4 regions of the Geodermatophilus sp. SYSU D01105 genome follow, and region 2 is predicted to be linked to each of the others. Evidence: riboswitches for the same ligand, from Rfam matches in the RefSeq annotation. Region 2 holds a riboswitch; each other region holds the start of a gene.

Region 1 (2,190 bases), on a different contig from region 2:
CTGTTCGGCCGCCGACAGCACGTCGAGCAGGGGCGCGGTGTGGGCCAGCGACCACATCGACGCCCGGCCCTTCGGCCGGGAGGTCACCAGCCCGCAGTCACGCAGACAGGCCAGGTGCGCCGACACGGTCGACTGCGCCAGCCCGAGGTGCGCGGTGAGGTCGACGACCCTGTGCTCGCCGAGCGCCAGGTGACGCAGGATCGCCAGCCGGGCCGGGTCGCCGAGGCTGCGGAACACGCACGCGGCGGCGGAGAGCGCGGTGGTCTCGTCGACCGACGGCTCTGGAGCGCTCGCACTCGATGTCATCGGCATTCGGCGATGACAGCGGGGATGGGCGGCCGTGTGGGACGCGGTGTGCCCGCTCCTCGAGGCGACGGGAGGCCACCCGGGTCGGGGTGGCCCCCCGTCGCGGATCAGGTCAGCCGGTCAGCCGGTGACACGGGTGACGTCGAAGGGAGCTCGTCCTCAGTACCAGCCGGTGGACCGTGAGTGGTCCCATGCCCCGCAGGGGCTGCCGTACCGCTCCCCGATGTAGATCAGGCCGGCCTTGATCTGGCGGTACGGGTCCGACGTCTTGCGGATGCCGGTGCTGGCCCAGGTCGAGTCGAGGAACTGGGGGATGCCGTACGCGCTGCTCGTCGGGTTCTGGGCATGCGGGTTCCAGCCGCTCTCCCGCTCCCACAGCCGGTCCAGGCAGCCGAACTGGGTCCGGTTGCCACCGACCTGGCCCAGGGCGTGGTCCTTGTAGGCCTGCTTCTCGCTCGCCCCGACCGCGGCCGGGCTGCCCTGGACCTCCGCCTGGGCCAGCGACCCGCCGACGGGGGCGAGAGCCAGCGAGAGGCCCAGGGCGCCGACGACGGCGAGCCGGTGCAGGGCGCGGGGTGAGTGGGTGTGCTCGTTGTGCATGGTGGTCCTCGTGCTGTGCGGGTGCCCGGCACCGTCGGCGCCGGGACGTGCGGGACCGGCCGCGCCGGTCGGCGTGTCGTCAGCTGGGCGCGCGGCACCGGCCGGACACGGGTGCCCGGCTGGGCGCCGTCGGCCGACAGTGCGTGCCGGGCGGCTGGTACCTGGGACGTGGACAGGCGGGAGCGCGACGGTCCCGGACCCTGTGGGCGCGCGGGGGCGAGAGCCCCGGGCGCGGTGGTTCTCCTTGTCTCCCCGGGCCGCCTACCGGGTCAGCTGACGGGTTCGGGCTGGGAGTGCCCTACCCGCTCCCGGATGGTTCCCGGGAGCGGGACTCACCCCGGGTGGTGCGGGTGGGTCCCCGGCTCGCACCCACCTGGTGAGTGCGACTCGGCGGCGTCCGGCGCGGGCTCCCGGGGCTCGGGAGGCGACGATCGGCCGGACGCAGTCACCGTAAGAACGCGATGTGCACCGCGCCACTCGACGGCCGACGAATCGGTGTGACGCCGTAGTGGTGCCGACGGGACGCGCGTCACTGTGAGCGTCGTGACGGTCGCGTCCCGGAATGGCGGCCCCACGGTCGAGCGTCGAACTCCCCGTGGACCTGTTCTCCCCCGTGACCCTGGGCGACATCGAGCTCGCCAACCGCGTCGTGATGGCCCCGCTGACCCGCATGCGCTCCGGTGCCTCCGGCGTCCCCGGTGACCTCGTCGTCGAGCACTACCGCCAGCGCGCCGGCGTCGGCCTGATCATCACCGAGGGCACCTACCCCAACCACGAGTCGCAGGCGTTCGTCGGCCAGCCCGGCATCGTCACCGACGAGCAGGTCGAGGGCTGGCGCCGCGTCGCCGAGGCGGTGCACGCCCGCGGCGGCACGATCGTCATGCAGGTGATGCACGGCGGCCGGGTCACCCACCCCGACGTCAACGGCGGCCGCCGCGTCGTCGCCCCCAGCGCCATCGCCATCAACGGCGAGGGGCACACCGAGAAGGGCAAGCAGCCCTACCCGGTGCCGCACGCACTGACCGTGGCCGAGGCCCGCGACGTCGTGTCGGACTTCGTCTCCGCCGCCCGCCGCGCCGTCGAGGCCGGGCTGGACGGCGTGGAGATCCACGGCGCCAACGGCTACCTGCTGCACGAGTTCCTCTCCCCGGCGTCCAACCAGCGCACCGACGAGTACGGCGGGTCGCCGGCGAACCGGGCGCGCTTCGTCGGCCAGGTGGTGACGGCGGTGGCCGCGGCGATCGGCGCCGGCAAGGTCGGCCTGCGGATCTCGCCCGAGCACGA
Region 2 (2,190 bases):
GTCCGATGGTCGCGGCGGAGGCCAGCACGATCACCAGCGCGCGCCCGGCCGGCGAGGTCCGGACGCTCAGCGGCGCGTACCCGAGGCGGCCGAGGAGCTGCCCCGCGCCGAGCAGGCCGAGCGTGGTGGCCGCCAGGGAGCTGGAGAACCCCCGGCCGGTCAGCAGCGGGATGAGGGTGAGGCTGGCCGCGTAGAGGCCGAAGGCGGTGAGCGTCAGCGCCCCGGCGAGCAGCAGGAACCCCGCCGTCCGGACCTCCGACGGGACCCGCCGCCGGCCCTCCGCCGCCGTCGCAGGTGGGCGCGCCCACGCCGCGGGGAGGGCGAACGCGTGCAGCGGGACGGTGACGGCGGCGAGCACCGCGGCCAGCACCAGGTACGTCCCCCGCCAGGAGAACGCCGCCAGCAGCGCGTCGGTCAGCGGCGCGAAGACCGTGCTGGACAGGCCCGCCGCCAGGGTCAGCGCCGTCAGCGCCCGGACCCGGTCCTCCCCGTACCACCGGGCCAGCGCGGTGAACGCCGCCTGGTAGAGCACCCCCGCCATCGCCACCCCGGCGACCAGCCACGCCAGCAGGAACCAGCCGTAGCCCGGCGCCAGGGCGATGCCCACCGTCGCCGGGACGGCGAGCAGCGATCCGGCGGTCATCACCCGGCGGGGACCGCGCCGGTCGAGCCAGTGCCCCACCGGGATCCCGGCCAGCGCCGAGACGACCAGGCCCGCCGAGAACGCCGCCGACGCCGTGGGGGCCGACCAGCCCGTGTCGGCGGTGATGTCGGCGAGGGCGACGGGGAAGGCGTAGTAGAGGACGCCCCAGCTGGTGATCTCGGTGACGCAGAGCGCGACGAGGCCCCGCTGCCGGCCGCGGCGTGTCGCCGGCGTGTCGGGCCGGCGTGTGCGAGATCTCACCCCGGCCGCCCGGCACGGCTGCGCGCGCGTGCGGGGACCGGCGCGGGGCGCTGCCGGCCGGTCCGGGACACGGTCCACGTCTACCGGAGTCCGCGCAGGTGGGCGACGGGGTGCCGGGTCCTGACGGCAGGTACGGTCGGTGATCACCGGCCCGCGGGCACCCGATCACGGCGCGTAGCTGGGGGTCGCCCGATCGGGCAAGCAGGCGCGCCGTGGGCGTTACCCGATCGTGACCGGTCCTGCGCGGCGTAGTAGCTTTCCCGACGGCCTTGCCGGGCTCAGCTCCTCGGGAACCGAGGGCCTCGGCCAGGCCCCGCCGAACCGCCGACGACCCCTCCGGGTCCAGGCGGACCGGGGACCCACCGAACTCCTGGGGTGAGTCCTGCCTGCGCCTGGGGACGCAGGGAGGTAGGGCGCCGTCCGGCCCGAACCCGTCAGCTAACTCGGTAGGCGGTCGCGAGGATGGGAGAACCGTCGCCTTGGCGACCCTGCACCACCTGAACACCGAGCCCCGCCGTGCGCCGTCACCGAGCCGCCGCCTGCGCTCCCCGCGCCGGACCCTCGTCGTCGCCGCCGCGCTGGCCGGCCTGCTGGCCGGCGCGCCGGCCGCGGTCGCCGCCCCGAGCACGCCCGCCTCCTCCGAGCAGGACCAGCTGGCCGCGCAGGTGGCCCGCATCCAGGAACAGGTCGCGGCCGCCGAGGAGCAGCTGCAGCGGATGACCGTGGAGGCCGAGGCGGCCGCCGACGCCGCGCTGGTCGCCCGCGCCGAGCTGGCCGCCGCCCGCGCCGAGGCCGAGCGGACCGCCGCCGAGCTCGCCGACGCCCAGGCCGCCGTCGCCGGCGCCGAGCAGGCCATCGCCGACCTGGGGCGTCAGGCCTACATGGGCGGCGACACCCGATACGGCGACGTCCAGATGCTCCTCGACGCGCAGAGCCCGACCGAGCTGCTGCAGCAGGCCGCCACGATGGAGGTCATCGGTGACCACCGTGCCGCCCAGCTCCAGGCCTTCCTGACCGTCGAGCAGCGGGTCGAGCAGGCCGCCCGCGCCGCCGAGGACGCCGTCGCCCGGCGCGACGCGGCCGCCCGGGCCGCCGACGAGGCCGAGGTCGCCGCCAACGCCCACCTCGCCGAGGCCCAGGCCGAGTTCGACGCCCGCTCGGCGGAGAAGGCCTCCCTGGAGGAGCAGCTCCGCCAGGCGGGGGAGCGGCTGCTGGCCTCCCAGGGCGCGGCCGACCCGGGCGCGGCGTGGAGCCAGCGGCAGTCCCAGGCGCAGGCGCTGTCCAGC
Region 3 (2,190 bases), on a different contig from region 2:
TCGAAGTACGGCCGGAACTCGTTCACGGCGTCCTGACTGTTCTTGCGCATGAACACCTGCCCGCCGAGGCCGACGATCGCCTGGTCGGCGGAGCCGTGGCCGTGGTGCTCGAAGCGCCGGCGGTAGAACTCCACCATCCGCTGCGTGTGCTCCTTGGGCCAGAAGATGTGGTTGGAGAAGAAGCCGTCGCCGTAGTAGGCGGCCTGCTCGGCGATCTGCGGGGAGCGGATCGAGCCGTGCCACACGAACGGCGGGACGCCGTCCAGCGGGCGCGGGGTGGAGGTGAAGCCCTGCAGCGGGGTGCGGAACTGGCCGGACCAGTCCACGACGTCGGAGTCCCAGAGCCGGCGCAGCAGCGCGTAGTTCTCCACCGCCAGCGGGATGCCGTTGCGGATGTCCTGCCCGAACCACGGGTAGACCGGCCCGGTGTTGCCGCGGCCCAACATCAGGTCGACCCGGCCGTCGGCCAGGTGCTGCAGCATCGCGTAGTCCTCGGCGATCTTCACCGGGTCGTTGGTGGTGATCAGGGTGGTCGCCGTCGACAGCTGCAGGGTGCTCGTCCGTGCCGCGATGGCGGCCAGCGTGGTGGTGGGGGAGGACGAGAAGAACGGCGGGTTGTGGTGCTCGCCGAGCGCGAACACGTCCAGCCCGACCTCCTCGGCCTTCTGCGCGATCGTGAGGATCGCCTTGATCCGCTCACCCTCGCTGGGCGTGCGCCCCGTCGTGGGGTCGGTCGTGATGTCGCTGACCGAGAAGATCCCGAACTGCATCTCGTGCTCCAGGTGGTTGAGAGCGCAACTACTGCTGCGTGCAACGGTCCCACGGCCGGGGTATTCCGCCGCGGCCGGCACTCCCGCGCGAGGTACCTCACGCAACGGATGTGACCCCTGGGATTGTCACGGCACGGTAACGGCCCCTACGGTGAGTGCGTCCGGTCGGTCGTGCGTCCCCATCCGGGGAGCCTGGCCGGACGCCGCCGAGTCGTGTCCGCCTCCCGTGGACGCGAGCCGGGGACCCACCGCAGTCCTGGGGTGAGTCCTGCCCGCCGAGCCCCGCTCGGAGGGCAGGTAGGGCACCTTCCCGCCCGAACCCGTCAGCTAACTCGGTAGGCGGCCACGGAAGGAACGGAGAGCATCCGCATGCCTCGCCCACGGGCCCTCGCGGCTCGCAGGGACTCCCGGCCGCGCGCACCTCGCGCCTCCTCCCCGGCCCGCCCGTCCCGCTGACCGCGAACCGCCGGCGCCGCGCGTCCCTCCCGACCGCCACCGGCACCTCCCGACGTCGACCGCCGCACCCCGGGCTGACCTCACTTCGCTGAGATCCGGCTCGTGCGCGCCCCCACGCCCCCGGAGCACACGAACCCCCATGACCTCCCGCACGTCGCAGTTCCCGCGTCCCGCCGACGCCGACGCCCTCACCGGCGAGCCGGCCACCGCCGAGCTCGCCGCCGCCGAGCCCGCCACCGCGGAGCTCCCCTCCGCCGCTCCCCGTCGCCGGCTGCGGCTGCCGGCCCGGGGTCGCCGGCCGGCGATCCTGCTGGCCACCGCGGCCGCGGGCGCCATCGTCGTCAACGTGCTGACCACCGGTCAGCCGGCCGCCGAGGCCGAGACCGCGACGGTCAGCGCCTCGATGAGCGTCGCCGAGCAGCTCGGCATCACCGCCGACCCCGCCACGGCGTCGGCGCCCGACCTCGCGCCGCTCGAGGGCCTCACCGCCTCCCGCAGCGAGCGCGAGGCGGCGCAGGCCAGCGCCGCCCAGGCGCAGGCCGCGGCCGACCAGGCCGAGCTGGAGCGCCAGGCCGCCGAGCGCGCGGCCGCCGAGCGTGCCGCCGCCGAGGCCGCTGCTGCCGAGCAGGCCGCCCGGGAGGCCGCCGAGCGCGCTGCCGCCGAGCAGCAGGCCGCGCAGGCGGCCCGGGCTGCCGCCGCCGCTGCTCCGGCCGCGGCCGCCGCCCCGGCGCGCAGCGGGTCCTTCAAGGACTACGCCATGAGCAAGGTCGGCAGCGCCGACCAGTTCAGCTGCCTGGAGAAGCTGTGGGGCAAGGAGAGCGGCTGGAACCCCAACGCGCAGAACCCCTCCAGCACCGCCTACGGCATCCCGCAGTTCCTCGACTCCACCTGGGCCGGCACCGGGATCGCCAAGACCTCGGACGGCTACCGCCAGATCGACGCCGGCCTGATCTACATCGAGGAG
Region 4 (2,190 bases), on a different contig from region 2:
CCCCAGATGAGCACGCGGGCGTCGATCAGGGTGGTCACCGCGCCCTCGGGGTGCAGCGGCTGGAGCCCGCCGAGCTCGCGGGCCCAGCGGTGCTCGGCCTGCGCCCGGGCGGCGGCGGGCAGGCGGCGCACCAGGGCGAGGGTCAGCGCCAGGGCGTGCTCGGTGACCGTCGCGCTGTGCAGGCCCGCGCCGGCGGTGACGACGACGTCCTCGGGGAAGCCGGCGGCGAGGACGGCGTCCGGCCCGGCCGCCAGCGTCTGCACCCAGCGCAGCCGCGGCATCCGGCCGGCGACGGCGGCGAGGTCGGCGGTGGAGCTGCCCCACACGACCATCGCCTCGGCGTCCAGGTGCTCGTCGGGCACGGGGGCCGCGGCGTCGTAGAGGACCGCGTGCACGCCCTCGGGCAGGTCCGGGGCCAGCGGGACGGAGTCGGGCAGCAGGAGCTTCATCCGGGGAGGCCTCTCGTGGGGTCGTGCGGGGACGGTGCCCGAGCCCCATGCCACACCCGGCCGACGAGCGCCGCCACCCCAGCCCGGTCGCCCCGCGGACGGGGGCCGGACCCTGGCCTCCGGCCGCGCCAGGCGCGACCGGCGGGGCGTCAGCCCCGGTAGTTCACGTGGACGTGGTCGAAGTGGTTGGCCGTCACGCCCCCGCGGTCGGCCATCGGCTTCCAGGAGCCGTTGGGCGAGGAGAGCATCCGCTGCTGCCAGATGACGTACTCGACGCCGAGCTCGTCCCAGTGGTCGATGTGGTACTGGGCGATGGCGTCGCCGAGGGCGTCGTCGGACATGACCATGTAGTCGACCGCCAGGCCGGACGGGTGACCACCGGGGTCGGCCGCACTGGCGCGGGTCCCGCCCAGCGTGATGCCGGCGGCGCCCGGCACGTTGGAGACGACCGCGTTGGCGGCCGCCTGCGCGGCCGGCTTGATGCTCCCGGCGGTGTCGGTGATGCGCGCGACCGCACCCGCTGCGGCCGCGGCGGCGCGGGCCGGAGCGGCCGGCTCCGGTGCGGCGGCCTGCGCGGCCGCGGCCTCCGCCTGCTGCCGCGCGGCGGCCTGCGCGGCGGCCTCGGCCTCGGCCGCGGCCCGGGCGGCGGCCTCCGCCTCGGCCTTCTGCCGGTCGAGCACGGCCTGGTCGGCGGCGGCCTGCGCCTGCTGGGCGGCGGCCTGCGCCGCCTCGCGGGTGCTGCGGCTGGCGGCGAGGTCGGCGAGCGGCTGCAGGTCCCGGGCCGCGTCGACCTCGACGGGGACGGACTGGCCGGTAAGCCCGAGCTGGGCGGCGACGCTGACCGACTCCGACGCCCCGGCGTCGGCCTGGGCGGCGGGCTCCGCGCCGATGACGACGTTGGCCACGACCGCGCCGGCCGCGGCGGCGGCCAGGAGGAGGGCCGGGCGACGGCGCGAGGGGGCGATCCGGCCGCGGCGATCGGCGCGGCGAGAGGTGGTGGTGCGGGGGTCCATGGGGTGGGGTGCTCCGGGGGTGCGGGCGCAGGTGCGCACGGGAGGGCGCGGCCTGCGGGGAGGTCGGGGGGAGGACGTCGGCGGTCCTGGGGAGCCGGCCGGTGCGGGACACCACGGAGACGGCGGCAACGCCGGTCGAGCGAGGGTGCTCGGGTGGGTCCGCGGGAGGCGGGTCAGGGACGGCCGCGTGCGATCACGTGCGGGGGTGCGCCCGGAGCCGGCGGTGCCGGGGTGAGGGTGGGCATCCGGCAGGGCTGGGGCACGCCATCCGGCGGCTCTCCGTTCTTCCGATGGCCGCCTACCGAGTTAGCTGACGGGTTCGGGCGGGAAGCGGCCCTGCCCGCTACCCGGACGACGGCCCGGGAGCGGGGTTCACCCCAGTACTGCGGTGGGTCCCCGGCTCGCCCCGGAGGGCGACTCGGCGGCGTCCGCTCGGCTTCCCCGGCAGGGGACGTGAGGACCGGCCGGACCTGACCACCGTAACGGGCGTTATGGGTTTGTGACAATCGCAGCCCGTCGATTCGTCGGGTGATGTGCGTCGCGCCTCCCCCGGTCGACGGCCAGGTGGTGTAGGCGCCGACGATCCGCACGCGCCCCGACGGCGCGCGGCGCGGTAGGGCCCGGTCGCCCGCGGGCGGTCAGGACGAGAGCGCGGGCCGGGTGTCGGCCACCGACGTCCCCATCGCGTTCTCGGGGCCGCCGCTGGGGCCGTCGTCGGAGCCGCACCG

The links. A riboswitch is a leader RNA that binds a small molecule or an ion and turns the genes downstream of it on or off. The one in region 2 is predicted to bind cyclic di-AMP.
Region 1: it holds a riboswitch for cyclic di-AMP, as region 2 does, so the genes downstream of both, ACI79I_RS21625 (aggregation-promoting factor C-terminal-like domain-containing protein) here and ACI79I_RS17210 (M23 family metallopeptidase) in region 2, are expected to answer to the same signal.
Region 3: it holds a riboswitch for cyclic di-AMP, as region 2 does, so the genes downstream of both, ACI79I_RS20585 (aggregation-promoting factor C-terminal-like domain-containing protein) here and ACI79I_RS17210 (M23 family metallopeptidase) in region 2, are expected to answer to the same signal.
Region 4: it holds a riboswitch for cyclic di-AMP, as region 2 does, so the genes downstream of both, ACI79I_RS11580 (hypothetical protein) here and ACI79I_RS17210 (M23 family metallopeptidase) in region 2, are expected to answer to the same signal.

Annotation. Positions count from the first base shown of each region.
Region 1 is NZ_JBJGYR010000029.1:19,156-21,345, forward strand. Features, by position in the region: gene ACI79I_RS21620 (ArsR/SmtB family transcription factor) at 1-312, opposite strand, end outside; gene ACI79I_RS21625 (aggregation-promoting factor C-terminal-like domain-containing protein) at 466-906, opposite strand; cyclic di-AMP (ydaO/yuaA leader) riboswitch at 1,150-1,309, opposite strand; gene ACI79I_RS21630 (alkene reductase) at 1,502-2,190, shown strand, end outside.
Region 2 is NZ_JBJGYR010000018.1:26,068-28,257, reverse strand. Features, by position in the region: gene ACI79I_RS17215 (MFS transporter) at 1-904, opposite strand, end outside; cyclic di-AMP (ydaO/yuaA leader) riboswitch at 1,209-1,372, shown strand; gene ACI79I_RS17210 (M23 family metallopeptidase) at 1,384-2,190, shown strand, end outside.
Region 3 is NZ_JBJGYR010000025.1:35,891-38,080, reverse strand. Features, by position in the region: gene ACI79I_RS20590 (LLM class flavin-dependent oxidoreductase) at 1-770, opposite strand, end outside; cyclic di-AMP (ydaO/yuaA leader) riboswitch at 979-1,127, shown strand; gene ACI79I_RS20585 (aggregation-promoting factor C-terminal-like domain-containing protein) at 1,366-2,190, shown strand, end outside.
Region 4 is NZ_JBJGYR010000010.1:86,415-88,604, forward strand. Features, by position in the region: gene ACI79I_RS11575 (phosphoglycerate dehydrogenase) at 1-449, opposite strand, end outside; gene ACI79I_RS11580 (hypothetical protein) at 599-1,462, opposite strand; cyclic di-AMP (ydaO/yuaA leader) riboswitch at 1,743-1,896, opposite strand; gene ACI79I_RS11585 (hypothetical protein) at 2,101-2,190, opposite strand, start outside.